3 regions of the Thalassolituus sp. ST750PaO-4 genome follow, and region 3 is predicted to be linked to each of the others. Evidence: predicted binding sites of a transcription regulator. Region 3 holds the regulator's gene; each other region holds the start of a gene.

Region 1 (8,284 bases), on a different contig from region 3:
TGCAGTGCCGGAACCAGCTCACCGGCACCGTAGACTTTGATCTGCAGACGGCCGGCGGACATATCGTTCACCATCGTCGCAAAACGCTCTGGCGCCGTACCAAGGCCGGGGAAATTTTTTGGCCAGGACGTTACCAGCTTCCATTTAAAGGTTTGCTGCGGTGCGGCTACAGCGGCTTGTTCTGCATCTTTCTGGCAGCCACTGAGTCCGGCGATAGCCACTACGGACAGCAGCAGGGTCGTCAGGCGTTTCATGTTGCGTTTACTCCTTGTTATTGTTTCAACCGTATTTTGTTCTGAATTAAAGTGCATCCAGTTTGGCAAAGCTGGCCACCAGCCATTTGCTGCCGGCGTCATCAAAATTAACCTGCACACGCAAACCGCTGCCCTGCCCTTCAAATTGCAGCACCGTACCTTCACCGAACATTTCGTGGTACACGCGCTGGCCTAAGGTGTAGGGCAGATTGCCGTGCACGAAAGACGGCTGCTTCATTCTTGCTGAAGGATCACGGGCCGTCAGTGGCCGGCTGACGCTGTTTTTCAGCCGGACTTCGGCAATCAGTTCGGACGGAATTTCGCGGATAAAACGCGATGGCGTGCTGTAATTTTCCTGGCCGTGTAAACGCCGGCTTTCAGCATGGGTAATAATCAGTTTTTCCATTGCCCGGGTAATGCCGACATAGGCCAGACGCCGCTCTTCTTCGAGGCCTTCGGCTTCGTCCATCGACATTTTATGCGGGAATAAACCTTCTTCCAGACCGGCCAGAACCACCTGTGGAAATTCCAGACCTTTAGCCGAATGCAGTGTCATTAACTGCACAGCATCTTCATATTCGTCGGCTTGACCGTCACCGGCATCCAGCGCCGCGCGGTCGAGGAATAATGCCAGCTCATTGGTTTCGGCATCATCGTTGTCGTCAGCATTAAAACCATCATCGCTTTCAAACTGACGGGCGGCATTGATTAATTCTTCAAGGTTATCGAGACGCGCCTGGCCCTTTTCACCTTTTTCTTTTTTATGGTGCTCAATCAGACCGCTCTGATTAATGACCTGATCGACAATTTCATGCAGCTCCAGCTCGTCGATACCGACGCTCATTTCCTCGACCAGATCGAGAAAACTCTGTACCGCAGCACTGGCACGCTTCGGCAGCATGCCATGCTGTACCGCCGCTTCTGCCGCCGCCCACAACGAGCTGCCCTGATCGCGGGCATAGCTGCGCAGAATATCCACGGTTTTTTCGCCAATTGCGCGCGCCGGAACATTAATAACACGCTCAACCGAAGCATCATCCTGACGGTTCAGTAATAAACGCAGATAGGCGAGAGCGTTTTTAATTTCCAGCCGCTCGTAGAAACGCTGGCCACCATAAATGCGGTAAGGAATACCGGCACGCAACAAGGCTTCTTCCAGCGTACGCGACTGCGCATTGGAACGGTACAGCACGGCCATTTCGGCACGCTGACGGCCACTGCGTGCCCACTCATCAACCTGATCGGCGATATACCGCGCTTCATCCTGCTCGTTAAACGCGCTGTACAGCTGGATGGTTTCGCCTTCTTCACCTTCGGTGTGCAGGCTCTTGCCCAGACGTCCGGTGTTGTTGGCGATCACCGCGTTGGCAGCTTCCAGAATGGTTTTGGTCGAGCGGTAATTCTGTTCCAGCTTAATGAGTTCGGCACCGGGGAAATCGTGCTGGAAGTTACGGATATTATCGATATTGGCACCGCGCCAGCCGTAAATAGACTGATCGTCATCGCCCACCGCCATCACCGACACACGATCCCCGGCCAGCATGCGGATCCAGGCGTACTGGATGTTGTTGGTATCCTGAAACTCGTCGACCAGAATATTGCGGAAGCGCTGCTGATAATGCTCCAGTACATCCGGGTGATGTAACCACAGTTCGTGCGCACGCAGCAGAATCTCACCGAAGTCCACCAGTCCGTTCAGCTGACAGTTGTCTTCATACAGCTGATAGACCTGTTGCATGGTGCGCGAGAATGGATCGGCCGATGGCATCACATGCGCTGCGCGGCGACCTTCATCTTTCTGTTCGTTGATAAACCACTGAATCTGCTTCGGTGGATAGCGGCTGTCATCAATATTGTTGGCTTTCATCAGCCGCTTGATCAGCCGCTGCTGATCGTCGCTGTCGAGAATCTGAAAGTGCTGCGGCAACCGTGCTTCGCGCCAGTGCAGTTTCAGCAGGCGGTGCGCCAGACCGTGGAAGGTTCCTACCCACAGGCCATTCGCCGGTATCTGCAGCAACTGCTCCAGACGGCCTTTCATCTCTTTGGCGGCCTTGTTGGTAAAGGTCACCGCCATCACTGAAAACGGCGAGACATTTTCCACCTGCAGCAGCCAGGCAATACGGTGCACCAGCACGCGGGTTTTACCCGAGCCGGCGCCGGCCAGTACCAGCTGATGACGTGAACTTGCAGCCACCGCATTGCGCTGGCCGTCGTTTAACTGATCGAGAAGTAATGAAATATCCATGGCGTGCGAGTCTATCAGATGCCGGGGTAAAAATGCTGCTGTTTTATACAGTACCCTGCTGCATTCGCCCCTGGTATAACGCCACCACTGCGGCCAGATTCTGTCTGCGGCCAGTATTCCATAGGCTTCACTGCAAAAAGCCCTTTATAATTCCCTGCTTACCAGCCGACACCAGGAAATCCTGTTGTGAGAAACAGCCCGATTCTGGCCGAAATCGCCGCCGCCATCCCCAGCCTGCGCAAGTCTGAGGTAAAGGTTGCCGAGTACGTGCTGCGTGCCCCGCAACAGGTGATGCATATGCGCATCGTCGATCTGGCGCAGGAAGCACAGGTCAGCGAACCGACCATCGTGCGTTTCTGCCGTGGTATTGGCTGCAACGGCTTTCAGGAGTTTAAGGTTCGTATCGCGCAGGAAATGGCGATCACCAATAATATCGGCCAGTTCGCCATCATCGAAGACGACAGTATCGAAGATATCTGCGACAAGATTGCCGACACCACCATTCAGCGTCTGCATCAGGTGAAGACGCAGCTGCAAAGCACTCAGGTGGCCGCCGCGGCCAATGCCATCAGTAATGCCCGACGGGTAGAGTTTTACGGTTTTGGCGCTTCCGGGGCGGTAGCCATTGATGCCCAGCACAAGTTCTTCCGCCTGCAGGTGGCCACGGCTGCCTACAGTGATCCGCATATGCAGTCGATGTCGGCAGTTACGCTGAGCGAACAGGATGTGGTGGTGGCGATTTCCCAGAGTGGCCGCACCAAAGATCTGCTGCACTCGGTACAGCTGGCCCAGCAACACGGCGCTATGGTGGTCAGTCTGGCGCCCGCCAACACCGCTCTGAGTGCGGCCGCCGATCTGCCAATCAATATCAATATTGAAGAAGACACCGAACAATTCACACCAATGACCTCGCGCATCGCCCATCTGATGGTGATCGATATGCTGGCCGTTGCCGTAACCCAGCGCCGTGGACCCGAGTTTGCGGCACACCTAAATGCAATTAAGCGCAGTATCAAGTCTTTACGGCTAGAATCTGACTAACCAGTCAGGTTCCAGATTTTACGGTCAGACATTTTACGACACAACCTCAAAATGCCGATGACTTTTTGCTCAGTACACTTCCTTTCGAATATCCCTCAATAAACAGCTGCGGATGCTATGCCACTATTTCTGCGGGCTGAGCGCCATAGGGGGTACTTTTGTACCGCCTGAGTGCCACTGAACAGTATTTGGCCTGAACAGCGTTTACTGTCATTCTTTTGCAACCAATAAAAAGAAAAATCACAGCAGGATTTACTGTGATCAACCAGAGGGAAAGATAATGGAAGCAGCAATGAAATTCGAAGCCCACGAAGAAGTTGTCTCCTTTGATCAGGAAGGCAAAGTCGTTGTTAATAAAGACTCCCAGATGTCAAAGAAACTGATGGCACGCCGTGCTATTGAAGCCCACCTGGAACGTAAGCGACTGGAACGCGATCTGGAAGATTTCTACGCCGAAGAAATCTGACTAAACAAAATCCAATAAAAAAGCCCGCATTCAGCGGGCTTTTTTATTTACTTATTCCTGCGACGTCGCAGACCGAGTAATGCCAATCCGGCAATCCACAACAACGAGGTATGACCGCCGTTAGAAATGAATTTCTCTGCAAACTCCCCGTTATCCGACTTCACAACAGGCCATGGTGTCATTTCTTCCTCATAACCGGAAACACTGTTATCTCCAAAGCCTTCAATGATAAACATCTGTCGGGTACGGCTCGGGTTGCTGCCGGTATCCCAGTCAGCTGTACCGGAGAAAAGTAATGCATTGCCGTTATCTGCAAGAGTCAGATCTTCAACGTTACGGCTTTCATTGACTTCACTTACCTGATAACCGCGCTCACGCTTCAGATCATAAACATAAGCTTCCTGATTATTTGAATTATTGCTCAATCCGCGGTCATCGAGGCTGGCGGAGGAAACAAAAGCTATCCGGGAAGCATCACCCGACAACGAAGGTAATACAGAATCAAACAACGCGGAGTCTGTAATCTGCTTTTCAACTTCGCCACGGAATGAAGCCACGAAAATATTGTAGCGATTATTCGTATCCAGAAGGCTGGCATTACTGCTGAAAGCTATTTTCTCACCATCTGCAGAGATTGTTACCTGCTTCGAATCACGGGCAGTGGCAATGGTAATCTGACGCTGAATGCCATTATCAATCGTGCCTGTAAATACCTGATATCTGTTCGTTGCATTCGCACCCAGCGGATTACCGTTAGCCGAAACAACAAAGCGCTCACCGTTATAATCAAGATCAACACTATCAATGCCATTGATATTGAAGTCGGTTAACTGGATCAGCTTTTCCCGCCCGCGGTGATAAGCGAATACTTCTTTACTGCCATCGGTGTTGCTTCCCAGCGGATTAATGCTGCTGACAAAAGCGATAACCTGGCCATCATAATTAATGCTTAAACGGCCCGCTGTCGTGTCTGCAATAACATTATAAGGGGCCCTGCTCAGGGTTCCGGAGTCGACATCATAAATGTACAGCTCGTCGGTTACGCCTGTATTAGGAAATGTAGGATCAAGGCTGCTGTTACACAGCATTGCAACCGTACTGGCATCTCCCGAAATAACCACGTTATTACAATTTCTGCCTGCCGGATTAACCGTCAGTTGCTGGTAACTGTCGAGGGCCCGGTTATACAGGAAAGCATCATAAACCAGGTTTGATTTACCGGTACTGGCAAGATCTCTTTTGGAAAGTAGCGCAGCACTCTGCCCATCTGAGCTGAGAGATGGCGTACGGGAAATATCAGAACTGGAAGGTGTAATCTGCTCCAGCTTGTAGGTGTTCAGGCGAACCTCGATCGTGAATGCAGGGAAGGCATTATCAGGACTGGAAACACTGATGATCACATCATAGAAACCTTCTGCGCTCGGACTCGAGGTCAGTTCAAGTGGCAATACGATCGTTGCCCCGGCATTAATTGAGAGATAACCCGGACCAGAAACCGATACTGCTTTGTTTACACTGTGATAGCTGAACTGCATATCCTGATCCGTAGGCATAAAGCTCTTCAGATCAATATTCATTGTCCGCTGACTTCCGGGGGCAATCAATTCCACCGGTTTACCACCGTTATAGCTAAAACCGATTTCAGCCTGCTCATAACGAACAGCATAAGGCAGTGTTATACCAGGAACAGCATTCTGACTACTACCACCCACACCATAGTATAGCGATGTACCTACCGTGGAGCTGCTGGAAATCCCCGCAGAATAATTGCCATTGTCACCGTAAAGCTCCTGATAGTGAACTTCAGCAACCTCTTTGCCTTCATACAATTTGTACTGGAAAGTGTTGCGACCACTGTTACCAAAGGCAGGAACATTTTTAAATTGGATAATTAATACACGCTCTGGAGCTGTACCACTGAGCAAATAATGAACCGTACCGCCACTACCTGGATTAAGATCCTCCCACCAGGCCGCTATACCGGCACCAAGCCGCGAAAAAGCATTATTTCCCGGTATCTGATGGCCAGAACAGCAACCCTGATTAGAACTTGTGAAAGAGATAAATCCATTAGAGCTTACATAAAGCTGCGTGTAGTCGACATCATAGAATTTATAACTAAAGCCTATATTGATGAGCGTGCTCTGATCATCTCCCAGAGAGAGTGTGCCACTATCAGGATTCGCACTGATATCGGCAAATTCATAAGTAACTTCTTCCTCAGCAGAATCGATATAACGATAACCACCGGCATCAGTTCCACTCTGGTAAGCAGAAACATTTGCCAGCGACATGCTTAAGAAAAAACCCAGCACAATCCGTTTCATGAAAACCCAGTCCTTTATCGAAGATAGGCAAAGTTATTTTGAATACACCGGTATTCAAAATAATTCTGCATTAAAAGATGGGAGGGACCGGAGTCCCTCCCAATTTGCTTACTGTACGGTCAGTACAGGAACAGCAACGGCATCAACACTATCCCACAAGCTTGGGACTGCAGCGCTGAAACCTAAGGTCTCAGTGGTAGCAAAAGTATTAGCAGACATAGCGACAGTAACGGTCAGAGTTTTGCCATTGTTAGACAGCGTTCCGTTAGTTGCAGTACCATTATCCACAGTTGCAGCACCGGTATAGGTCATGATGGTCAACACATCAGCAGCATTCAGAGTAGTCTGGTTAGTACCGAAGGCATTACCCAGCATAGCGTCCAGATCAATTGCGTGACTGAAGGTATACACCAGCGTGATGGTATTGACACCATTCGCAATCGCAGTTGCTACTGGCTGTGCAGTGATCTGCATCGCACCCAGGTTATCGAAAGCAGCGAAGGTCGGCGCCGTCAGGTTGGCAGCGTCATTAGCCCAGGTATTACCGAAGTCATCCTGTACATTGACGAAGCTCAGAGCGCCGTGGAAACCAACAGTTGCACCAGCAAGGCTGACTTCCTGCTCGTCATACTGAGCAAGGTCAAAGAGAGCTGCACGGTTAAGAGGCAGCATGTCATCAGCATTATCCGTGGTGAACGGAATGGTCAGCGTGGTACGAGAGGCTGCAGCCGAAGCATTATGAGCTGCAATAGTGTCTTCATCCAGGAAGATGTTTACACCATCCAGCGTCACAACCGGAATGGCAGTGTCGGTGCTGACTTTAACTGGTTCGTTAAAGGTCAGAGTCAATGCATTACCGGTATAAACCGCACGGGTCATTACTGGTGGCAGAGCATCATTAATCACGACTTTAGCATTTGCAGCTGCGGTTGAGACATTACCGGCGTTATCGGTGATGCGATCACTGAAATCGATCACTGTAGCGGTCTGACCATCGGTATTACCCAAAGTAAAAATATTGTTAACACTGAATGCTACAAGGTCGGCATTCACAACATCAGTATCAGAAGCGATAGTGATATCGTTCATGATCGTCCAGTTACTCAGTGCCGCTGTTACTGTGCTGGCTGGTACGCTCGCCGCATCAGGCTTAGTCAGATCACCTGCAACAGGAGCGACCCACGCCAAATCTTCGGTAAAGGCAACTGCGATGGTACGGCTCAGATCAGTGCTCCAGGCTGCATAAGCGGTCGCATCGTAGATTCCCAGTGCAGGGTCAATGTAGAAGTCACCGGTTGTGGTGTTTGTCACATTGGACTCGTACAGATCATCCAGAGACTCCGTAGGATCGGCATAGTTATCCTGGTCAGCCAGCATACCGGCGTTGATGTTCAGCAGCGGAGCACCGATCAATGACTGGGCATCAGGGTTCGCCAGCTCACCACCGTTACCATACTGCTCACCGAATACAGTCGAGCTGGAAGTCAGGTCCTGCTCAAGGTAAGAGTCTTGCAGGCCGGTGGTTACCGGAACATTATCTGCCAGTGTAATAGACGTTGTTGAACCTTCATTGCCGAACTCATCCATTGACTGGATATACAGCACATCACCTGGCTGAACTGCAGAAATCAGGAACGCAATATCTGTTGCAACGAAATCGGCATAATCGCTGTTGTCATTAGGTTCGATGATACCGTAATTGGTATTTGCCAGCGCCGGATTTGGTGGGACGAAATTACTTCCAGTATTAGTCGTTTTTGCATCCGGGCTGCTGGTCTCATCAATAACAATATTGGTCGCAACAGGGGTTGGGCCGGAAGTACGCTGAATCCAGTAGCGGTAAGTAGAAGCATTGCTTGGAGTAAAGCTAACACGAGCCACATCAACTAAGAAGTTACTGTTCAGGCCCAGGTTGGAAGTATCCGGAGTACCATCTTCATTTAACTGAATG
Region 2 (8,284 bases), on a different contig from region 3:
TGGATTCAGGGATAGACGAGCTTAACTACCGCGCCCACGGCAAGGTACACGGCTTTAGTTTTCAGCTTGGACGCATGTCCGGCCTGCAACGCGAACAACGCGAAGTGGTGCTGGCACCAATTCACGACGAACAGGGCGAGCTGATCGTTCCGCAGCGCAGCGTCAGCTACGACACGCTGGTGATTGCCATCGGCAGCGTAACGAACGATTTCGGCACGCCCGGCGCTAAAGACCACTGCATTTTCCTCGACAGTCGCCAGCAAGCGGAACGCTTTCACCGCACTTTGCTCAACGAATTCCTGCGTGCCAGTAACAGCGAAAACCCACGCAATCTGGAAATTGCGATTGTCGGTGCCGGTGCAACCGGGGTGGAATTGTCTGCTGAGCTGTACAACACCGCCGAAGTATTGAGCAGTTATGGCCTGAAGAACGTTTCGCCAGAACAGCTGAAGGTTACCTTAATCGAAGCAGGCGAACGCATTCTGCCGGCACTGCCACCAAGAATATCCGCCGCCGCAACCCGTGAACTGGAAGCGCTGGGCGTATCGGTTCGTACCGGTACCCTGATTACTGAGGCCACTGCCGAAGGCTTTGTTACCAAAGATCAGGGCACCATTCCGGCACGGCTGAAAGTCTGGGCCGCCGGGGTAAAAGCACCGGAGTTTATGAAAACACTGGGACTGGAAACCAACCGCGCCAACCAGCTGATCGTTAATGCCAGCCTGCAGACCGAAGACACGAATATCTTTGCCCTCGGAGATTGCTGCAGCGTAATGCACAGCGATGGCAAGCCGGTACCGCCACGCGCTCAGGCTGCTCACCAACAGGCGAGTCATCTGGTTAAAGCTTTGCGCGCACGTCATCAGGGACAACCACTACCGGAATTTGTTTTCCGCGATAAAGGTTCGCTGGTTTCTCTCAGTCGCTACAGCACCGTAGGCAGCCTTATGGGCAACCTGACCAGTGGTTCGATGATGATTGAGGGAAGATTGGCGCGGATTGTTTATGTGTCACTGTACCGGCTGCATCAGATTGCCCTGCACGGTTACTGGCATACCCTGCTGCTGAGCCTGGTAGGTCATATCAACAAGGTTATCCGGCCGCGCCTGAAGCTACACTGAGCTATCAGGCTTCATTTGTCTCTGCACTTAACGCCTGGCGGTAATCGCCGGGCGTTGCATCCGTCCAGCGCTTGAAAGCTTTATAAAATGCACTCGGCTCGGCATAGCCGACCATAAAAGCAATTTCATATAACGGGATACTTTCATCGCGGATCAGACGCATGGAAAGCGCCTGCCGGCTTTCGTCCAGTAAAGCCTGATAGGTTGTACCCAGCGCTTTCAGTCGACGCTGCAAATTACGCACACTAATGCCCAACTGGGCAGCCACATCTTCCTGTGACACCTGGCGCTTCAGCAAGCACCCCTGCAGAATGCGCTGCAGTTCATTGTACAGCATGACCTGCTCGCGGAATTTATCGGCATTACGCTCAAAGTCACGCAACAGGCTGGCATACAGAATAGGCTGCTGTCCCGGATTCAGACGCTGCCAGGCAGCTGCTGATATATCCAGAGCATAATGCTCACCTGCAGTAACAGCCGGAACAGAAAAGGCGTTCAGTTCAGTAATAACATCAGGCTCCAGAGGTACCCGCAGAGTCAGATCCTGATCGGTATAGCATCGGCCCAACACCTGGTAACAGGCCTCAGACAATGTTAACAGGCCCTGCAACAGCTGCTGCGGCAGCAGTTGCAGGCTGCTCTGGGGCTCAGCCCGTACAACCACTTTGTGCTCACCCGGGCTGACAACAAAATGAATATTGCCAACGGACAGATGCATAAAACGCAATGCAGAAACCAGCCCCTGGGACAGGTTCTCAGAATATTTTAATAAGCGACTCAGCGGTAAATCACGTTGCGCCAGATAACGACCGGTACGGGCAGGCAGCAGCCTGTCGCTGCTTTGCGAGGCAATATACTGGTGGGCAAGCTTCAGCTTGTCAGCATCGACCCATGGCGGCATAGGCTCCGCTGGCGTCATGCTCAGTAAACTCCAGACAGGAGTGATATCAATACCTTGACTGTCCCAGAAACTCAGCAGGTGCTGCACCAGTACGATATCGACCTGTAAAGTTGGGCTCATATCCCTCCCCAACGATCTTATGATTATTAATTGCCGGTCTCCACCGGAAATTGAACATTCGTTCTATATTTAAATATATGATTCCGATCATGGTTAGCGGTGAGGAGAGTGTCAATAGACTGAGGCGACAGTGAAAATAATGTCGTCAAAAAGGCAGCTTAGTCAGGAAAATTCACTAGATGGTGACAGGAACTTAATCGTTGTCCGAATGTTCAGCCATAGCCAGCTGCTCAAGGGCATAACTGGTTTGCTCACCCGTAAAACCACGATAGGCCAGAAAACGATATAAGCGGGCGCGTTCACGCATATCCTGTGGCGGTAGCCCGCCGGGGCATTTGCGTTGTGCCAGGTCCAGTGCCAGCTCATACCAGTCGACACTGAGATTGGCGATAGCACTCTGAATCTGCTCTGCGTTCAGACCCTTTTCACGCAACTCCTGTTGCAGGCGCACAGGACCATAACGCTGACAGCGGCTGTTGAGGAAAGACTCGGCAAAACGTTCATCGGATTGCCAGTGACGCTCGGCGAGGTCATCAAGAACCGTTTCCACATCGTCAGGGTCAGCGGCTTTCGGGGAGAGTTTACGCGTCAGTTCGCGGCGGGAATAATCACGCCGGGACAGCAGATCAACAGCCGCCCGGCGTAATTCAGCCTGCGTCAGCTCAGGCTTCGGTTTCTTCATCCACTTCACTGGTAATGTCAGATGCTACGGCTACCGTCAGCATCTGGCTGCGGATACCGGCTTCAATTTCTGCAGCCATTTCAGGGTGATCCTGCAGGAACAGTGCAGCATTAGCTTTACCCTGCCCGATCTTGTCGCCTTTATAGCTGTACCAGGCACCGGATTTATCCACCAGGCCACACTTAACACCCAGGTCGATCACCTCACCCATGTGGTAAATACCCTGACCGTACATGATCTGGAACTCGGCCTGCTTGAACGGTGGCGATACTTTATTTTTCACCACTTTAACGCGGGTTTCGTTACCAATAACTTCGTCGCCCTGTTTAACCGAACCGATACGGCGGATATCCAGACGTACAGAAGAATAGAACTTCAGCGCGTTACCACCGGTCGTGGTTTCCGGACTGCCGAACATAACGCCGATTTTCATCCGGATCTGGTTAATAAAGATCACCAGACAGTTGGCGTTTTTAACGTTACCGGTAATTTTACGCAGAGCCTGAGACATCAGACGCGCCTGCAGACCAACATGGCTGTCGCCCATCTCACCTTCGATCTCAGCTTTAGGAACCAGTGCAGCAACGGAGTCGACAACGATGACATCCACTGCGCCGGAGCGTACCAGGCTGTCACAGATTTCCAGTGCCTGTTCACCGGTATCCGGCTGCGATACCAGCAGGTTGTTGAGATCGATACCCAGCTTCTCGGCATACAGCGGATCCAGAGCGTGCTCGGCATCGATAATGGCAACGGATTTGCCCATTTTCTGCGCCTGCGCCATCACCGATAAACACAGTGTGGTTTTACCTGAGCTTTCCGGGCCGTAGATTTCAACGATCCGGCCCTGTGGCAGACCGCCAATGCCCAGAGCGATGTCCAGCCCCAGAGAACCTGTGGAGATAGCAGGAATGGCTTCGCGCGGCTGCTCGCCCATCTTCATAATGGCGCCTTTACCAAACTGACGTTCAATCTGGCTCAGTGCCGCATCAAGTGCTTTCTGTTTGTTAGCATCCATCGCTCTGTCCTGTCTGTGTTTAATCTGGTTAGTCTGTCTGACCGGTCTGTTACCTGCCCATGACCAATCACTGTAAATTTAACCAGTATTTAAGCACAGCTTATTCTCAGCGCCAACCCTTCTTTTTTGTCAGCAGGACAGCCAGCGGCATAAGCCCTGAATACCATGCACAACCGCCAGTGCGCGCACCTGTTCGCGGTTACCGGGAAAGTGGCAGCATTCCGTAATCTGCTGCTCGGCGTTTCCCCAGGCAAACCAGACGGTACCCACGGGTTTATCTTCGGAGCCTCCGCCGGGCCCGGCCACACCACTGACCGCTACCGCCAGATCACCCAGACTGTTATTGACGGCACCGGCCACCATGGCGCGCACCGTCTCTTCGCTGACCGCACCAAACTGCTCAATAATCGCCGGTGGTACGCCGAGGTAGCGGACTTTGGCTTCGTTGGAATAGGTTACAAAACCACATTCAAACCAGTTCGAACTGCCGGCCAGATCGGTCAGCGCACTGGCAATACCGCCACCGGTACAGGACTCCGCAGTGACCAGCCGCAGATTACGGCTCTGCAGAATTTCAGCCAGTACGGCAACAGAAGCATTCAGTTCAGGGCTCATTTCTGTATCCTCGCGGAATCACTTACAATCTGCCGTTTACATTAACACGCCCGTTTTTTAAGGACACTCGCCCGATGAGCCAGGCAACCGCCCAGCACACGCCGATGATGCAACAGTATTTCCGCATCAAAGCCGAATTCTCCGACACTCTGCTGTTTTATCGCATGGGCGATTTTTACGAATTATTTTACAGCGACGCCAAACGTGCGGCACAGCTGCTCGACATTACCTTAACCGCCCGCGGTCAGAGCGGCGGCGAGCCGATTCCGATGGCCGGTATTCCATACCATGCTGCCGAAAACTATATCGCCCGGCTGGTAAAGCAGGGCGTGTCGGTGGCGATTGCCGAACAGATCGGCGACCCGGCGACCAGCAAAGGGCCTGTCGAACGCAAAGTCGTGCGGGTGATTACACCAGGCACCCTGACCGATGAAGCTTTTCTGGATGAGCGTTCCGACAACCTGCTGGTTGCCCTCTGTTCTGAGCAACAACGCCATGGTTTAGCCGTGCTGGAAATCAGTTCCGGTCGTTTCTCGGTGCTGGAGGTCGACGGTGAAGATGCTTTACTGGCCGAGATCGAACGTCTGCGTCCGGCGGAATTATTACTCAACGAAGATCAGCGCCAGCCCGCCGGTCTGCGTGAACGCCAGGGGGCGAAATTACAGGCGCCCTGGCACTACGAATCCGACACCGCATTCCGCCTGCTGACCCAGCAGTTAAAAACCCGCGACCTGCGTGGCTTTGGCTGTGAGCATATGACGGTGGCGATCCGTGCTGCCGGCGCACTGCTGAATTACGCTCAGGAAACCCAGCGCAATAATCTGCCGCATATCCGCTCGCTGCAGATCGAGCAGCCGGATGACGCGATTATTATCGACCCCGCCAGTCGCCGGAATCTGGAAATCGACATCAACCAGAAAGGCGACAGTCAGCACACGCTGGCCTGGATCATGGATAAAACCGCCACGGCGATGGGCAGCCGTTTGCTCAAACGCTGGCTGAACCGTCCGCTGCGCGACCAGGCACTGCTGCAACAACGGCAGGGATTCATCGCCCAGCTTATTCAGCATTACGCCGCCGAAGAATTGCACAGCAGCCTGAAACAGGTCGGCGATATTGAACGTATTCTATCGCGCGTAGCACTGGGCTCCGCCCGCCCGCGCGACCTCGCACGGCTGCGTGATGCGCTGGCCATCGTGCCCGATATCCGCCAGCAGCTAACCCGCCTCGACAGCACACTGGCCGAACAGTTACTGGAACGGGCGCAGGAATTCCCGCACTGGGTTGAACGCCTGAGCAAAGCCATTATTGAAAACCCGCCGGTCATTATCCGCGACGGCGGTGTGATCGCCGAAGGCTACGACAGCGAGCTGGATGAACTGCGCGCACTGAGCGAAAACGCCGGCGATTATTTAATTAAACTCGAAGAGCAGGAAAAAGAACGTACCGGCATCAGCACCTTAAAAGTCGGCTACAACCGCGTGCACGGCTATTACATCGAAATATCCAAAGCCCAGTCCGATGCCGCGCCTACGGAATATATCCGTCGCCAGACGCTGAAAAACGCCGAACGTTTTATTACGCCGGAGCTTAAAACCTTCGAAGACAAAGCCCTGAGTGCCAAAAGCCGGGCGTTAAGCCGCGAAAAAGCTCTGTACGACGAACTGGTACAGGCGCTGGCCGAAGAGCTGATTCCGTTACAGGTGTGCGCCGCGGCGCTGTCTGAACTGGATGTATTGTCGAATCTGGCCGAGCGTGCCGAAAGCCTGCGTTTTGTTCAGCCGCAACTGGTCAGCGACGCGGTGGTCGATATTCAGCAGGGGCGTCATCCGGTAATCGAAAATCTGATCGTCGATCCCTTTGTCGCCAACGATACCCGCCTCGATGCCCAGCAGAATATGCAGATCATTACCGGTCCGAACATGGGCGGTAAATCGACCTATATGCGTCAGGTTGCACTGATTGCCCTGCTGGCGCATATCGGCAGTTATGTGCCCGCCGAGAGCTGCACCCTGGGCCCGATTGACCGGATTTTTACCCGCATGGGTTCTTCCGATGATGTCGCCGGTGGCCGTTCGACCTTTATGGTGGAAATGACCGAAACCGCCAATATCCTGCACAATGCCACCGCCCAGAGCCTGGTATTAATGGATGAAGTTGGCCGTGGTACCAGCACCTTCGATGGCCTGTCTCTGGCCTGGGCCAGTGCCGCACATCTGGCCGAACATATCGGTGCATTTACTCTGTTTGCCACCCATTATTTCGAGATGACCGCCCTGCCGGAAAACCACAGCAATGTGGTTAACGTGCATCTGAAAGCCACCGAACACGACGACCGTATTATCTTCCTGCACTCGGTAGAACAGGGCCCGGCCAGTCAGAGTTATGGTCTGCAGGTCGCCCAGCTGGCCGGCGTACCGGACAGCGTGATTCAGCAGGCCAAAGCGCAGCTGCTGCATCTGGAGCAAAGCTCCGGCGTCAGCCCTGCGGCTATACCAACGTCTTTTACCAGCGGTGCAGAGAACACTGCACCTGTGACGCATAAAGCGGCAAAAGCCGATCAGCCGCTGCAGAATGATCTGTTTGCTGCCCTGCCGTCAGCCGTTGAAGAGCGTCTGGCCGCACTGAATCCGGACGATTTGTCACCACGGGCGGCACTGGAACTGATGTATGAACTGAAGGCGCTGCTGTAAAGTAGCGGCCTTCTTATAGCCAGCGTGCAGGTTTTTACGACTTCGTTAGAACCATTAGGCCGTTGGCTATAACCCATATTTATAGCGGACGAACTTGCCCACTTGCCCGCTCCTACCTAGAATGGCGGATTACTAAACACCCGGAGACTGAGTATCTTATCAGTCTGCCAAGAACCGGGGGAAAGCGCCGATGATTTGCGAGATTAGGAGATACCCCAGATGACGTTCGTCGTTACTGATAACTGCGTGAAATGTAAGTACACCGACTGTGTGGAAGTCTGCCCGGTTGACTGTTTCTACGAAGGTCCGAACTTTCTGGTGATTCACCCGGATGAGTGTATCGACTGTGCACTATGTGAGCCTGAGTGCCCGGCAGAAGCGATTTTCTCCGAAGACGAAGTACCGGCCGGTCAGGAACAGTACATTGAACTGAACGCAGAACTGGCCGAAGTATGGCCGAACATCAGCGAGAAAAAAGAATCGCTGCCGGATGCCGAGGAGTGGGATGGCGTTCCGGACAAACTGCAGCATCTTGAGCGCTGAGTTTTCCAGCTCAGCATCCGGGTTAAACCCCGGGCAATAAAAAAGCGGCCAATGGCCGCTTTTTTATTGCTGCTGTTCAGTGATCAGGCATCACCAAACAGAGTGGCTGCGTTCAGACCCTGCTTCTCCATGATCTCACGCAGACGCTTAAGGGCTTCGACCTGGATCTGACGAACACGCTCACGGGTCAGACCGATTTCGCGACCCACATCTTCCAGAGTGCTGGTTTCATAACCACGCAGACCAAAGCGGCGGGATAATACTTCACGTTGCTTCTCTGGCAGTTCTTCAATCCAGCGATCCAGATTGGACTGAATATCCTGATTCTGCAGTTCTTCACCCGGATCGGTTACACGCTCATCAGCAATGGTATCCAGAATGGATTTATCTGATGACGGTCCCAGTGGAGTATCAATCGAGGTTACACGCTCATTCAGTTTGAGCATGCGTTTTACATCTTCTACCGGTTTTTCCAGCAGAGCTGCGATTTCTTCTGCGCTTGGCTCATGATCCAGTTTCTGGGTCAGCTCACGGGCTGCACGCAGGTAAACGTTGAGTTCTTTGACCACGTGAATCGGCAGACGGATGGTA
Region 3 (8,284 bases):
GTTGCTGGAACAGCTGGCTGCTCAGCAGTCGGCTGCTCCAGCCTTGAAGCAGGCGCTGGAAGAGAGTGCGCTGTATCAGCTGCGCGATGCCTGGCTGTCTTACCTGGCCGAACTGGGTGATATGGTTGCTTATCGTCAGCCTGTCCGCTCTCTGGAATCACTGCTGCAGAATGCGCCGCTGACCACCGGCGAAATGCGCGAGCTGCAGCATCTGGCGGAGAATGGATTTTCCTGGCTGGCACAGATGCTGGCAGCGGCAGATGCTCAGGGACGTCCGTCCGGAATGAATCAGCCGGCAGCGGCCGTACAGACGGTTGAGGCTCAGGGCCGGATTGCGTTGGTTGCCACCCCGCACTCACCGGTTGCCGGTTGGCTGCAGGATCTGACCCGCCTGATTGAAGACCAGCGCGCCAATCGTCAGGAAAGCTGACTCCTTGATGAGCATATTTATGCAGAACCGTTTACTTTTTATTACTAACGGTTCTGTGTGTCGCTCAAGCTATTGAAAACATCCTGTGATACACTCCCGCGCCCAGTTTTGAGAGGCGGTTATGGCGCGCTTTTTTGAAATCGTAGAACTTTCCAATGGTGATATCGCCCTGCGTCGTGCCGACGATCAGGACAGCGATGCACTGGTGTGTATTCATTTTTCCGAAGATGCCAAGGCCAGCCTGCAGGCGCATCATATGGATGTTGCGCGGGTAATGCTGGAAGCCGGTGTACGTAAAGTCGGCGAGCTTTCCGGTATGGAAGTTGAGCGCGAAGACTTCGACACCCCTGAGTATCAGCAACGATTGCACTGAGCTGTGCTGTAGTGAATTGCCTACAGTCTGTACGTGTGAAGCTGTGCTGAAAGCATAAAAAAGCCCTGATCAAGATCAGGGCTTTTTTTGTGTTCGTCGTTTTCTACGCTTCAGGGGCGGCGCTGAATCAGCACCACATGGCTGCCGCTCTGGTCGGCCTGCTGGCGAATGACCTGCCGTTCGTGGTTGCTCAGCTCGCCCTGCCATTCAACAATCATATGACTGTTGCCGGCCGCCAGAACTTTGCTGCACAGGGCCAGCTGGGTGTCATTGCACAGATCGAGATGAATCACCGGCGAATGCTGCAGGCCCATGCTTTCCAGCCAGCTTTTATTCATCGGACGGTGCGGGCTCAGCCACATCAGCCAGCGCTTATGCGCATTGCACTGTGCCAGCATCGGCAGCAAATGCATGGGCTGAATCGCACCGCCTTCACTGACGATGACCTCGGTCAGACTGCCGCGCAGCGCACTGGTGCTGACCCTGGTCATTCTGCCTGGTTGCTGGCTGCTGAGAGATAAGCCGGCTTCTTCCATTCCGAGTAATAACTGACGCATAACAATCACCCCGAACCTGTGAACAGTTGCTGTTAGCTGCGGCGTACAACGCCGACGTATAAACCTTCAACGGCAAATTCCGTTTCCCGCAGATCAACTTCAATGGGCTTAAAGTCGTCATTTTCCGGGTGCAGAATCACCTGATTACGCTTCTTCTCGTAGCGCTTGACCGTTACTTCGTTATCGACGCGGGCAACGATGATTTCGCCATTACGGGCGGTTTCGGCTTTGTGTACCGCAATGTAGTCGCCGTCGAGAATACCGATGTTCTTCATACTGTCGCCATGAACTTCCAGCAGGAAGTCTGCAGAAGGGCGGAAGAAGCTGGGTGGAATCTCGCAGTAATCGGCGATGTGTTCCTGAGCCAGGATAGGCTCACCGGCGGCTACACGGCCAACGATCGGCAGACCCGGGTTCTGCTCTTCAACAATGCGCAGGCCGCGGGAAGCGCCGGGCATAATTTCAATCGCACCTTTACGTGCCAGCGCCTTCAAGTGTTCCTCTGCGGCGTTAGGCGATTTAAAGCCCAGCTCGGCAGCAATTTCGGCGCGAGTGGGCGGAAATCCTGTTTCTTCCAGTGAGGAGCGGATGAAATCCAGAACCTGCTGTTGTCGTGCCGTGAGCTTGATCATGATGCTTATCCAGTCTGTTGATCCATACAGTATGGTGTAAATGTATACAGTATTTTATCCAGTGTAAACCCCTGTTATCAGAGGTCTGTGGATTGCGGTGTATTCACCGCCGTTGTACTGACCCGGATAATGGAGTGAGGCTTTTAGCCTTTGGCCGTATATGGGGTTGCCTAAATCTCGTTTTAAACGTATGTTTGAAACAGTTGTTTTGTACTGTCGGCGATGGCAATAAAGCCGCGACAGCGTGATAAGGCAGATGCAGGGTTATGGCACAGAAAGATACGGTAAAAAGTATCCTGAATGCGGCAGAGGAGTTGTTTTCGGAGCGTGGCTTTGCCGAGACCTCATTGCGGAATATCACCACGAAGGCCGGAGTGAATCTGGCGGCGGTGAATTATCATTTTGGCTCTAAGAAGGCGTTGATTCAGGCGGTATTTGCCCGTTTCCTGACGCCATTCTGCGAAGATCTGGAACGTGAGCTGGATGCCGTACAGGCACGTCTGGATGGCAAGGTACCGGAATTACCGGGCATATTAATGCTGCTGTCGCAGACGGCGCTGCGTGCCGGACATGACAGCCCGCGCCGCCTGGGTATCTTTATGCGCCTGCTGGGACTGGCTTATACCCAGGGGCAGGGGCATTTACGCCGTTTTCTGCAGAAAGAATATGGCCCGGTGTTTAAAGCCTTTATGCGTCTGGTGACGGCTGCGACTCCTGAACTTTCCGATGAAGACCGTTTCTGGCGTATCCACTTTATGCTGGGGGCGACGGTGTTTACATTGTCGGGGGCCGATTCACTGACGGCGATGGCGGAACACGATCTGGGCAAGGGTTCGGATATTGCGCAGGTTGTTGATAAATTGATACCTTTCCTCGCATCCGGTCTTAACGCTCCGCATCAGGCTGGTTGAGCGGAGCCGGGCTTTCCGTTTTTCGCTTTTTACCAACAGGCCTTTGCTATGGCGCCCACGGCTGCGCAATCTGCGTTACCGCAAACATTAATAGAAGTTTCCATTGCGGATCAGGTACTGCGCGTGTCGAGCGCCGGTATCTGCCATCTTTATCCGGTTTCCACGGCGCTTAATGGTGCCGGTGAACAGGAAAATTCCGGTTGTACCCCCCGTGGCTGGCACCGTGTCCGTGCGGCTATTGGTGCCGGTTTGCCACTGAACACCGTATTTGTTGGCCGGCGCCCGACCGGTGAAGTTTATTCGCCTGAACTGGCGCTACAGCAACCACAACGCGACTGGATTTTAACCCGCATTCTGTGGCTGCAGGGACTGGAAGTCGGCGTCAACCGTATGGGCAATGTCGATTCCATGCGCCGTTATATTTATATCCATGGCACACCGGACTCTGAACCTATGGGCCAGCCACTGTCTCATGGCTGTATCCGTATGCGTAACAGCGATATTACTGAATTATTTGAACTGGTCAGTGCCGGTACGCCGGTGTGGATTCAGCCGCACAGTTTTTCGAGGATCCCATGCCGCAATCTGTAACACAGAATTTAAACCAGTGTATCGGTGTGGTTGCCGATATTGACGGTACAGAATTAACCGCTGCCGACCGTGAATTTTTATTGCAGCCGGAAATCTGCGGGTTAATTTTTTTCGCGCGTAATTATCAGTCGCCACAGCAGTTAAAGGCTTTGACCCGCGATATTCTCAGCCTGCGCCCGGATTTATTATTGTGCGTGGATCAGGAAGGCGGTCGCGTACAGCGTTTCCGCGAAGGCTTTACCCGTCTGCCGCCGATGCTGGCGCTGGAAAAAGAATATCAGCACAACAGCACCGAAGCGCTGACCCTGGCCCATGAACTGGGCTGGCTGATGGCCGCCGAGCTGCGTCAGCAGGGAGTGCATCTGAGCTTTGCGCCAGTGCTGGATATTGAAACCGATGTGTCTCAGGTGATTGGCGACCGTGCCTTTGGTCATGATGCAGATACCGTTATTGCGCTGGCTTCTGCTTTTGTACGTGGTATGAATGAGGCCGGCATGCTGGCGGTAGGTAAGCATTTTCCCGGTCACGGTGCCATTGCCGCAGACTCGCATCTGGCGCTGCCGGTGGACGCTCGTTCGCGCATTGAACTGAATAACGATATCGGGCCTTTTCATGCGCTGATGTCGATGGGGCTGTTAAGCGGTATTATGCCCGCCCACGTGATTTATCCGGCGGTCGACAGTGACAATACCGCCGGTTTTTCTGCGCACTGGCTGCAGAATATTCTGCGCACCGAGCTGCAGTTTAATGGTGTGATTTTCAGTGATGATTTATCCATGGCCGGTGCGGCCAGTGTTGGCAGTTACGCCGAACGTGCCGGCTGTGCCATGCGTGCGGGTGCCAATGCGCTGTTGGTGTGTAATGACCGTTCGGCCGCGCAGCAAGTCATCCTTGCTGTACGTGAACAATTACAACAGCCGGGCTGGCAGACGCTGAGTCTTGCCGGGTTGCAAGGCACCGCAGGCGGGTTACAGGGAACAGCAGACGATATGTCGGAAAACATGCTGGCCGAACGCCGCTCTGCGATCTTACCGCAGCTGGAAAATCTGCGCTGAATAATGAATAACGGTGCCTTTAAAGACGCCGTCTGAATACGTTGGAATGATATGAGCATTAATAAAATAGCCATTATTGGTGGCACCGGTTTAACCCAACTCGAAGGTCCGGAAATTACCGTCAGCCATGATGTCAATACCGCACTGGGTCAGCCTTCATCGGCGGTTCAGGAAGGTCGCTGGAATGATAAAACCGTGCTGTTTTTAGCGCGCCACGGACACCCGCATGCAGTGCCGCCGCATAAAATTAATTACCGTGCAAATTTACTGGCGCTGCAGGAGCAGGGTGCAGAGGCCATTATTGCGGTGAATGCCGTAGGTGGTATTCATCCGGCCATGCAATCCGGTGTGATTTCGGTTCCGCATCAGGTGGTTGATTACACCTGGGGGCGCGAGGGTACCTTTTTTGATGGTGAATTCCGCCCGCTGGATCATATCGACCTGACGCATCCCTACGATGAAAATCTGCGTCAGGCTTTAATTTCTGCCGCCGCCGATATTGCCTTGCCGGTGTGTGATTTTGGCGTGTACGCTGCGACTCAGGGCCCGCGTCTGGAAACCATCGCCGAAATTAACCGTCTGGAAAAAGACGGTTGTGATCTGGTGGGTATGACCGGTATGCCGGAAGCCGCTCTGGCGCGTGAACTGGGTATTCCTTATGCGAGTATCTGTCTGGTGGTTAATCCTGCAGCCGGTAAAAGCGAAGGCGAAATTACCATGGATGAAATCCGTGCAGTATTAAGTGGCGGTATGCAGCAGGTGCGTGATTTGCTGGCGGCGACGCTGAAGCGGATTTAAGACGTCATTTTTTGCTGAAACTGACAAATAAAAAAGCCCGGAATTTCCGGGCTTTTTTATTTGGTATTTCTTATATCAGCGGGCCTCAACCGATACGGTAATGACTCTGCACAAAACCATTGGCGTAGCTTTTATTGGCAAGCAGGGTCAGTAGGGTATCGCAGTTCAGTTCGCCGAATAACGGAATTCCACGGCCCAGCAGCAGCGGAATGCGGGTCACGATCAGCTCGTTGAGCAATCCGGTGCGCAGAAACGACTGAATCAGGCGGCCGCCATCAATATAAAGTGAGTCTTCGCCTTCGCGCTGCAGGCGTTCGGTTAAGGTCAGTGGTGATTCGGCACTTAATTCTGCTTTATCCCGGTGTGTTTCCGGCAGGGCTTTAAGCGATTGGCTGAGCAAAATCACGCGTGTGCCCTCATAGGGCCATTCTCCAAAGGTGAGGACTTTTTCGAACGTATTGCGACCCATCACCAGGCAGCTGGTGCCGGCCATAAATTGCGCATAGCCGAAATCTTCTTCTGCGATGGTAAAGGCCGGATTTTCCAGCCAGTCGAGTGCACCATCCGGCCGGGCAATAAAACCATCCAGGCTGCAGGCGATAAAGGAGCGGATTTTCATGGTCGGCTTAAAGGTCTTCGGCACGTTCAACGGGAATAATTTTCAGCACAATGCCGAGCATCGGGTGATCAATGTAGTGCAGCTCGTTACTGCGCATACGGCGGCTCTGTTGTACCCGTGCAGCGCGGATTGGGGCTGGTAAATCAACCGCCATGGACGCTTCCATATCTGTCTGGGCCAGCAGGTCGTTGCGGTAATCGGCGCGGTTGTCGCTGGCGGGTAAGGTCAGCGCACTCAGTTCGGCCGGTTCGTGGATTTCGTATTGCTGTACCTGTAAGTCGGTATTGATATGCAGATAACGGCTGCGGTGCAGTTCAAAGTTGCCGGTCAGCTGAATATCCAGTTTGTCCTGCAGGCGCACATTCAGGTTGTGGCGGATTGCCTGGCCTTCTTCCTGAATGGGTTCCACCCAGGCCTGATGCCAGATCACTTTCATATCACTGCGCTTATTAATGCGTTCGGCTTCATTGGCCATTTTCAGTTCTGCCAATGGCTGCAAAGGGGCAGGCCATTCCGCTTTCGGGATGCGGGCAAAACCAAAGCCTGCAAATAATGCATTATGCAGTTGCTGGTAACGTGCCGGACTCAGCCACCAGGTGTAGTCGGGTGTGGTATCCGCTTCGGTCTGCAAACTGCCGGATTCATTGTCCTCGGTGGCGCTGGTTTCCAGCACTTCAGGCCAGAGTTCCTGATCAATCAGGCTTTCGTCTTCGTACGCGACCAGGATCATTTCCACCCGATACCAGGGCGCGGCACTGGCCGATAATGGCAGGGCAACAGAGCACAGAAGCAGAAAGGCACGGCAAAACAGCTGGCTCACAGATTAGGGTCCTTTTGTAATTCGGTTAATACCTGATCGATCTGGTTAAAGCGCTGATCGATACTGGTCATATTGAGGTTGAAACGCAAGGTATGACCACCTTCGAGTTTGAAGGTGCCGGATTTGCTTTGCACCAGTTTTACCAGTACGAAAGGGTTGATATTGGTTTCGGCGGCAAATTCAATGCGGCCACTTTGCTCGCCGGCATCCAGCTTGGCAATACCGAGGGGTGTCAGTTTCAGTTTTAATGAGGTCTGACGGAACAGGTTTTTGACGGCATCCGGCAACAGGCCGAAACGGTCGATCATTTCTACCTGCAGTTCTTTCAGCTCGTTGTCGTCGCGCGCGCTGGCAATGCGCTTGTACAGTGTCAGGCGACTGTTAACGTCGGGCAGATAATCCTGCGGAATCAGTGCCGGAATGTGCAGATTCACTTCGGCACCCTGATTCAGTGACAGATCAGCGGATGGGGTTTTACCGGATTTCATGGCTTTTACGGCCTGTTCCAGCATTTCCATATACAGGGTAAAACCGATGGTTTCGATCTGGCCGCTCTGTTCTTCACCGAGCAACTCGCCGGCGCCGCGGATTTCCAGATCGTGGGTGGCGAGCATAAAGCCGGCACCCAGATCCTGCGCGGCCGAAATGGCTTCGAGGCGTTTTTCGGCGTCTTTGGTCAGGGTTTTCGGCGGCGGAGTCAGCAGGTAAGCGTAGGCCTGATGGTGTGAGCGACCGACGCGGCCACGCAGCTGGTGCAGCTGGGCAAGACCGAATTTATCGGCACGCTCAATAATAATGGTGTTGGCCGACGGCACGTCGATACCGGTTTCGATAATGGTGGTACACACCAGCACGTTAAAGCGCTTGTGATAAAAATCGCCCATCACCCGTTCCAGCTCACGCTCGGACATCTGACCGTGTGCGACCACCACGCGCGCTTCGGGAATGGCTTCGCTTAATTCGCGGGCGGTTTTCTCGATGCTTTTAACTTCATTGTGCAGGTAATACACCTGACCGCCGCGCAGAATTTCACGCAGAACCGCTTCTTTAATGGTCGGTTCGTCATGCTGGCGCACAAAGGTTTTGACGCTTAAGCGCTTGGCCGGCGGTGTGGCGATAATGGACAAATCGCGGATGCTGGCCATGGCCATATTTAACGTACGCGGAATCGGCGTGGCGGTGAGGGTCAGAATATCGACTTCGGCACGCAGGGCTTTAATGCGCTCTTTCTGCTGCACACCAAAGCGGTGTTCTTCGTCGATAATCAGCAGACCGAGGTGATCGAATTTCACATCTTTCTGCAGCAGTTTATGGGTGCCGACAACAATATCGGTTTTGCCTTCGAGCATACGGTCGAGGGCGGCCTGGGTTTCTTTGGCAGAATTAAAGCGCGACAGCACATCGACCTTCACCGGCCACTCGGCAAAGCGGTCGGCAAAATTCTGATAATGCTGCTGCGCCAGCAGGGTGGTGGGCACTAACACGGCCACCTGTTTGC

The links. Region 3 encodes LexA, which represses DNA repair genes until DNA is damaged. Its sites were predicted from a motif close to TACTGTNTANNTANACAGTA; they were not measured.
Region 1: uvrD (DNA helicase II) is a predicted target of LexA. The motif match lies at 2,533-2,552, and genes of this name have one in related genera.
Region 2: recA (recombinase RecA) is a predicted target of LexA. The motif match lies at 3,911-3,930, and genes of this name have one in related genera.

Annotation. Positions count from the first base shown of each region.
Region 1 covers NZ_JABVCB010000005.1:626,941-635,224, reverse strand. The annotation lists gene HUF18_RS05300 (TRAP transporter substrate-binding protein) at 1-254, opposite strand, end outside; gene uvrD (DNA helicase II) at 301-2,499, opposite strand; gene HUF18_RS05290 (SIS domain-containing protein) at 2,686-3,540, shown strand; gene HUF18_RS05285 (PA3496 family putative envelope integrity protein) at 3,833-4,006, shown strand; gene HUF18_RS05280 (hypothetical protein) at 4,054-6,333, opposite strand; gene HUF18_RS05275 (carboxypeptidase-like regulatory domain-containing protein) at 6,442-8,284, opposite strand, start outside.
Region 2 covers NZ_JABVCB010000013.1:263,361-271,644, reverse strand. The annotation lists gene HUF18_RS16700 (NAD(P)/FAD-dependent oxidoreductase) at 1-1,121, shown strand, start outside; gene HUF18_RS16695 (helix-turn-helix domain-containing protein) at 1,126-2,142, opposite strand; gene recX (recombination regulator RecX) at 2,336-2,824, opposite strand; gene recA (recombinase RecA) at 2,805-3,842, opposite strand; gene HUF18_RS16680 (CinA family protein) at 3,972-4,457, opposite strand; gene mutS (DNA mismatch repair protein MutS) at 4,532-7,150, shown strand; gene fdxA (ferredoxin FdxA) at 7,370-7,693, shown strand; gene rpoS (RNA polymerase sigma factor RpoS) at 7,777-8,284, opposite strand, start outside.
Region 3 covers NZ_JABVCB010000001.1:71,244-79,527, reverse strand. The annotation lists gene HUF18_RS00345 (DUF6586 family protein) at 1-430, shown strand, start outside; gene HUF18_RS00340 (hypothetical protein) at 552-803, shown strand; gene HUF18_RS00335 (cell division inhibitor SulA) at 914-1,360, opposite strand; gene lexA (transcriptional repressor LexA) at 1,393-1,992, opposite strand; gene HUF18_RS00325 (TetR/AcrR family transcriptional regulator) at 2,259-2,903, shown strand; gene HUF18_RS00320 (L,D-transpeptidase) at 2,952-3,494, shown strand; gene nagZ (beta-N-acetylhexosaminidase) at 3,479-4,549, shown strand; gene HUF18_RS00310 (S-methyl-5'-thioinosine phosphorylase) at 4,601-5,347, shown strand; gene HUF18_RS00305 (dihydrofolate reductase family protein) at 5,433-5,966, opposite strand; gene HUF18_RS00300 (CsiV family protein) at 5,974-6,786, opposite strand; gene mfd (transcription-repair coupling factor) at 6,783-8,284, opposite strand, start outside.